DNA from 2 places in the Butyrivibrio sp. AE2032 genome. Region 2 is predicted to be linked to the other one. Evidence: riboswitches for the same ligand, from Rfam matches in the RefSeq annotation. Region 2 holds a riboswitch; the other holds the start of a gene.
The links. Region 2 has a riboswitch for S-adenosylmethionine ahead of metK (methionine adenosyltransferase). Riboswitches for the same ligand answer to the same signal wherever they lie in the genome.

Region 1 (3,261 bases), on a different contig from region 2:
CACAGCTTGTATTTCTTATGTTTACGGAATTATGGAATTGTAAACCATAAGAAAAGAATGATCCGTCACAACTTCATTTTATTCTATTTTCGGAACGTTTAGTGAAACATTTTCGATTTTCGTTAGAAATCGCCTTAAAACATTTCTTGTTTTCGTTAGAAACCGCGCCAAAACATTTCTCGTTTTCGTTAGGAGTCCAGTTATCTGGCCAGCACCTTCATTGCCTTTGCATACTTCTTGGCAAAGTACCCGGCGGCAGCATAGCCTCTTTTCTGAGATGCGCTCATGGCAGGTCTGCCTGCTGTGTTTCTTACGTTATTGGTATTCTTCTTCATGACGGATCTCCTCCTTATCATCTGTATCTGCCTATATGATAAAAAGACAGATGGTCGGAAATTGTCGCATCTATCACTTTATAACAAACCCGGAGTAAGCAAAACATCTTGTTGAATATCCCAGGTTGCGGTGCTATATTTCATTTGTAAACTAAAATGGTTTACAAATGAAAAGTTGCGTATATCGATACATCCAAATCGTATTTTTGGCACCTTATAAACCACCTTCAATTTTATTATTTTATTAGCACCTCAACAGTCGTTTTTCAACCCTTGTATGTCCTTTTAATAGGACTGTTTTTCCTTGAAATCCGCAGCAGGCATGCTATACTTAAAGCACCATAAAGAGTACGCGAGGGACAAGCCCGTTGACCGTACAGCAACCTGCCTGGAGCAAGGTGCTAAAGCTTGAATGATGGGACCATTGGTTTTTCCTACCTCCTTTTGTGTGTGTACTGATCCCGTCATTCAAGCAGACGGGATCAAGTATTGAATACGGAGGTAACAAAAATGGGAAAGAGAACAGTAAGCGTAGCAGCAGCGATCAACATCAGATTCACAGGGGAAAACACCACACATAACCTGGGCGTTATGAGCGCCAGGCTTGATAAGAAGCAGTACAACAGGATTAAGGCTTCATATGATACCGGCATATTCCAGTACATGAACGAGGATACCGCCTTGGCCGACCTTATGAAGTTTTTCGACTGGGGCGAGGAAGATAACGACGATCAGAAGATCCTTATCGACTACCCGCTGGAGATCAGGTCAGGCTTTTCTTTCGAGATCCTGCCTGTATTGACCGAAGGCGGCAGCGATGAAGATAACGCTGAAGAAGACGGCAGCTTCGCGGAAACAACAGAAGATGATCTTGACCTTCCCAACGAATGGTTCGACGAAGACAGCGAAGAGTTTAAAAGAAGCGAAGCTTTCGAGGATGCCATGGACGGGCTGAAGGACTGGATGAGGCATAACGGCATGGAAGAAGGGCAGCGTCACTACTGCGTTGAAGACAATAAGGGACGCTACGTCTGTTCTTTGGACATCTCCTGGCCGTTCGGAGTTTTCGGACTTCAGAAAGGATTCACAAAACCATTGTGCATCCTGGCCTGGAACCCGGATGAAGAGAGCATTAAGAAAGCAGAAGAGTTCGGATTCACCTGCTTCACGGACATTGAAGAATTCAAGGACTACATAAGAAAGACATACTTGGGAGCAAGCTGAAAATGTCGCCCGGCATGCGACCAACAGGAATGACGCAGTCGTTATACTGAAGCCATAACAAGAAACAACCATTAAGAGTACGCGAGGGACAAGCCCGGTGACCGTACAGCAACCTGCAAAAGCAAGGTGCTAATGCTTGAACGATGGGACATAAGAATACACCTCTTCAAGGTCCCGTCGTTTAATCAAACAAAGACGAGATCAATAATTTAAAGGAGGTCATATAACATGGCAGGAGACGTAAAGTACATTACAAGGTACCAGAAGGCAAACACGACACAGGTGAACGTACGCCTTAGCAAGAAGTACGACGCCGACATTATCGGGTTCTTCGAGGAGATGGAGGACACCGGCAAGGCTACCTACATTAAGAAGCTTATCCGCGAGGATATGGCGCGCAGGGCGGCCGAGAAGGCAGACGGGGCTTCCGCTGAGGAGGCCGGCGGCGAGGCTGGTGGTGAGCCTAGTGGTGAGGCCGGAACAGAGCCCGCGCCGGAAAAGATACTGACGGTCGCAGAGCTTGCCGTAAGGATCGGTTCGAGCGTTCCGACCGTATCTTCCTGGTACCGATTCAAGAAAGAGAACCCGGAGCATGAGCTGGCAAAGCTTCTTCCCGACTTTTTCAGGAAGGGCGCGCACAGGACAAGATGCTGGCACGAGTCGGACATTGAGAAGCTTCTTAAGTTCAAGGCTTCCATTCCGCAGGGCAGGAACGGCGTCATGGGTTCCATAACGCAGAAGTATCAGAAAAGGAAGTCTGCCGGCAGCGGTGCGCAGGAAACAGCCGGCAGTCACGAAACAGATCACGCAGCATAAGGAGGTAACGGCAATGTTAGGAGCAATCATAGGAGATATAGTTGGAAGCAGATTTGAGTTTGACAGAGGAAACAAGAGCAGGGATTTTAAGCTGTTCACTTCCGAGAGCGACTTTACGGACGATTCTGTAATGACAGTCGCGGTTGCCGAGGCGCTTATGGACGCAGGCAGGGACGCTGACGAGAAGACCGTCAAGAAGCACATTATCCGTTCCATGAAGAAGTGGGGCCAGAAGTACCCCCACGCAGGATACGGCGCGAATTTCATATACTGGGTACTTTCAGATGACCCAGAGCCGTACGGAAGCCTGGGTAACGGTTCGGGCATGAGAGTGTCCGCAGCAGGCTGGCTGTACGACACCATAGAGCGCACCAGAGAGGTCGCGAGATGGACGGCCGAGGTAACGCACAATCACCCTGAAGGAATAAAGGGAGCAGAGTCCACGGCATCCGCCATCTTCATGGCAAGGAAAGGCGCGTCTTTGGATGAGATCCGCGACTATATCGTTAAGGAATTCGGTTACGACCTGTCCAGGACATTGGACGATATCCGTCCCAACTACCAGCACGTCGAAGACTGTATGCACACGATGCCTGAGGCATTCGAGTGCTTCCTTGAAGCTGACAGCTATGAGAGCACGTTAAGGAACGTCATGTACATCGGCGGAGACACTGATACTTTGTGCGCGATTGCCGGTGCCATAGCCGAGGCAAAATGGGGGATCCCGCACGGAATAGACATAGACGCTTATCACTACATGCCGCAGGAGATGGTCGACGTCGTCTTGAGATTCATGAAGTTCAACGGCGGCGTCTATCCGGACAGATACTGGGGTTCGGGTTTTGACTGCCCGATCTGGGGAGAGCCTAAAAAGGATGATGAGTGA
Region 2 (3,261 bases):
GCAGGAGATGCAGGTCTTGAGTGATTCCTCGTCACGGAAAGCTAAGTCTGATCTGTATAGTTTTCCGTTTCTTTCGTAGAAGATCTTATATGGTCCGTTTACCATTATTTCCGTGATCGTCGGATCCTCCATCAGTGGTTCGATCACATCCAGTCTCCTGAGAGAATTGAAGACAGACTGAGCCATCTCGCGCTTTTCGTCCAGGCTCATCCTGCAGGAAGTGTTTTCTGATATCACATCTGAGATTATCTCGCGGAGTTTCTCGTCAGAAGGATCTGTCTCGCCCGAGATGGTATTAAGGACGCAATATGTTATCTGCTCTTTTATGTCGACAGTACCGGTCCTTGAAGGCGTCATACGGCAATTTCCCTCTGACCGATGTTCTCTTCATCGCCGGTCTCATTGGGACCGGCTGCGTAATAAACCGTGATCCTCTCCGGTCCCAGGATCTTTTTAAGCATTGATATGAGATCCTGTGCTCCGGGATCTTCGCTAGCGGTCTTAGACGGCAGGAGTATGTATACCATGTCGCATCCGCAGAGCAGTTCGGGAAGATCCTTTGTCCTGAAGCCTTCAATGACGGCCAGAACGTTGACCGATCTTGTCTTTGAATGCACGAGTTCCGCCGCGAGGTTCATGAGTGTGACAGAGCGTCCTGCTCCGAGATCGTAGACATCGTCGTAATTTGTACAGCTTCCCGGAGTGAGAAAACCGAGGTCATCCATATTGCAGTACTTGAGAATATCTTCGGGTGTGAATCTTTTTGATCTGCAGGCTTCGAGAAGCGAAGTCATGTTGCATCCCGAAGATCCTTTCCATAATGCTCTCAGTTTGCTCGTGAAATCGAGTCTGATGTTGATGTCGGCACCTCTGAAACTGTCAGACAGTTCGCATATGAATCTGTCCCTTACGTCTGTGTAGACGAACGGAATGACGGCGGAGAGAGTTCCTTTGACCGGGCCGGGTATTGTGGGTGTTTCCATAGGTGTGCGTAACAGGTGTATGAGTCTGGCACAGTCTATCGCCCCGCCGTCTTCCGTAAGCCTTATTGGAGAGGTTGTATGTGAAAAAGCTTGTTCTTCATTCATGTCAGCAGGATCGTATATGACCTTGGTATAGCTGCTGAAACGGTCGTCCAGATCATCTGGTTCAAGGTAGGGATCGACGATATAGGCGTCAGGGAAGAAACTGCTCAGGCGCTTTTTGAGAAGCGTATAGATATATCCGTTCTTCTCGTAGATCTTTATCGTGAAAGCCATATTCTGTTCCTCCTTGCGTCATTGGTTGATAAGCCGGATTGTAAGGCCGGCAAGCCTTTGATAAAAGCGACAAAATACGACAAAAACGACAACGGAAGATGCCATGAAACACGGTTTTCGCAGGGTAATAAATTAATTAATATTATTAACGTTTCGGCATTCCGTAACTGTTTTCGAAAAGAATTTTTCAAACCTTGCCGTCATATGCACCGGGACAATTGACAAAGGGGGTGAGGATAAGTAAAATCATCTCACAATAAAAAACAAGTTCATTGCTTATCAAGAGAGGTTCTAGGGACCGGCCCGTTAAGAACCCGGCAACCGCGGAAAGCAGCGGTGCCAATTCCGGCAGGGAAACCTGAAAGATGAGGATCGTTTATAAAAAGACGTTGGCCTTCTCCTTTCGGGGGAAGGTTTTTTCTTTAACAAAGGCATTGAACGGAAAGGAAAGACAATGAGAAATAAAAAAGGAAATTGGCTGTTCACTTCTGAATCCGTTACGGAGGGACATCCCGACAAGATCTGCGACCAGATCTCTGACAGCGTGCTCGATGCGATACTTGAGCAGGACAGCACGGCAAGAGTCGCATGCGAGACTTGCACGACTACGGGTATGGTACTCGTCATGGGCGAGATCTCAACATCGGCTTATGTCGATATTCCCTCGATAGTAAGGAACAAGATCAAAGAGATCGGATACAACTCCAGCGATATGGGTTTCGACAGCAATTCATGCGCAGTGCTCACATCGATCGATGAGCAGTCCCCCGACATCGCAATGGGCGTCAACGAGTCATATGAGGCTCGTCACGGCGGCGAAAAGGAACTCGATACAGGAGCAGGCGACCAGGGCATGATGTTCGGTTACGCAAACGATGACACACCTGAGCTTATGCCGATGCCGATATCTCTTGCACACAAGCTTACGATCCGCCTTACCGAAGTTCGCAAGAACGGTGCGGATTTCTTAAGGCCTGACGGTAAGTCACAGGTAACCGTTGAGTATGAGAACGACAAGGTGAAGAGGATCGACGCGGTAGTTATCTCTACTCAGCACAGCGCAGACGTGACTCTCGAATACCTTGTGGATTACATCAAAGAGAACGTCATCAAGCCCGTTATCCCTGCGGAGCTCATCGATGAGAACACGAGGATCTACATCAATCCTACGGGAAGATTCGTGGTTGGCGGACCTCAGGGCGACTCCGGACTTACCGGAAGGAAGATCATCGTCGATACATACGGCGGTTTTGCGCGTCACGGCGGCGGATGCTTCTCCGGAAAGGACCCCACGAAGGTCGACCGTTCCGCATGCTACATGATGCGTTATATCGCAAAGAACATCGTTGCGGCAGGAGTCGCATCGGAGTGTGAAGTACAGGTTGCTTATGCTATCGGTGTTGCAAAGCCGGTATCCGTAATGGTCGATACGTTCGGAACGGGAAGGATCGACGATGAGAAGATCACTGAGATCGTCAATAAGGTATTCGATTTAAGACCTGCAGCCATCATCAGGGATCTGGATCTCAGAAGACCCATCTATGCGAAGACTGCAAGCTACGGTCACTTCGGCAGGACTGATATCGACCTGCCCTGGGAAAAGACCGACAAGGCCGAGGAGATTAAGAAGCTCGCAGGCATCAGATAACTTCCGTTCATAGGACAATATAATTCATAACGCCCGGTTTCAGTCTCAACTTTAACCGGGCGTGTTGTTTTCGGGAAATATCTCTGCTAGCATTTGAAAAAGTCTTTACACGGAAGAATATGCATGAAAAAAGAACCCAAAGACAAGCCTCTGACACTGACGACGGCTGATGTAGGCAAAGAGATAGAAGACGCTAAGGTCACCTGCATAAAGGTGTTCTGCCCGAGGAAAGATAACGGTTTTGTATCTTTTCTCTGCGATGGCAGGTTTACCGTTGCCGGCAAGTCAAAGGTGGACATCGTGGAGGGTGGAACTTATTTCATCTCCGGCAAAGTCACGGAATGGAACAACAGG

Region 1: another riboswitch for S-adenosylmethionine. It lies ahead of BO18_RS24010 (hypothetical protein); the one in region 2 lies ahead of metK (methionine adenosyltransferase).

Annotation. Positions count from the first base shown of each region.
Region 1 is NZ_JNLF01000005.1:1,432,851-1,436,111, forward strand. It holds gene BO18_RS36040 (hypothetical protein) at 201-335, opposite strand; SAM riboswitch class I at 672-757, shown strand; gene BO18_RS24005 (hypothetical protein) at 846-1,559, shown strand; SAM riboswitch class I at 1,625-1,709, shown strand; gene BO18_RS24010 (hypothetical protein) at 1,788-2,375, shown strand; gene BO18_RS24015 (ADP-ribosylglycohydrolase family protein) at 2,389-3,261, shown strand.
Region 2 is NZ_JNLF01000004.1:103,678-106,938, reverse strand. It holds gene BO18_RS14645 (CpaF family protein) at 1-357, opposite strand, end outside; gene BO18_RS14640 (hypothetical protein) at 354-1,259, opposite strand; SAM riboswitch class I at 1,533-1,631, shown strand; gene metK (methionine adenosyltransferase) at 1,714-2,907, shown strand; gene BO18_RS32870 (AAA family ATPase) at 3,031-3,261, shown strand, end outside.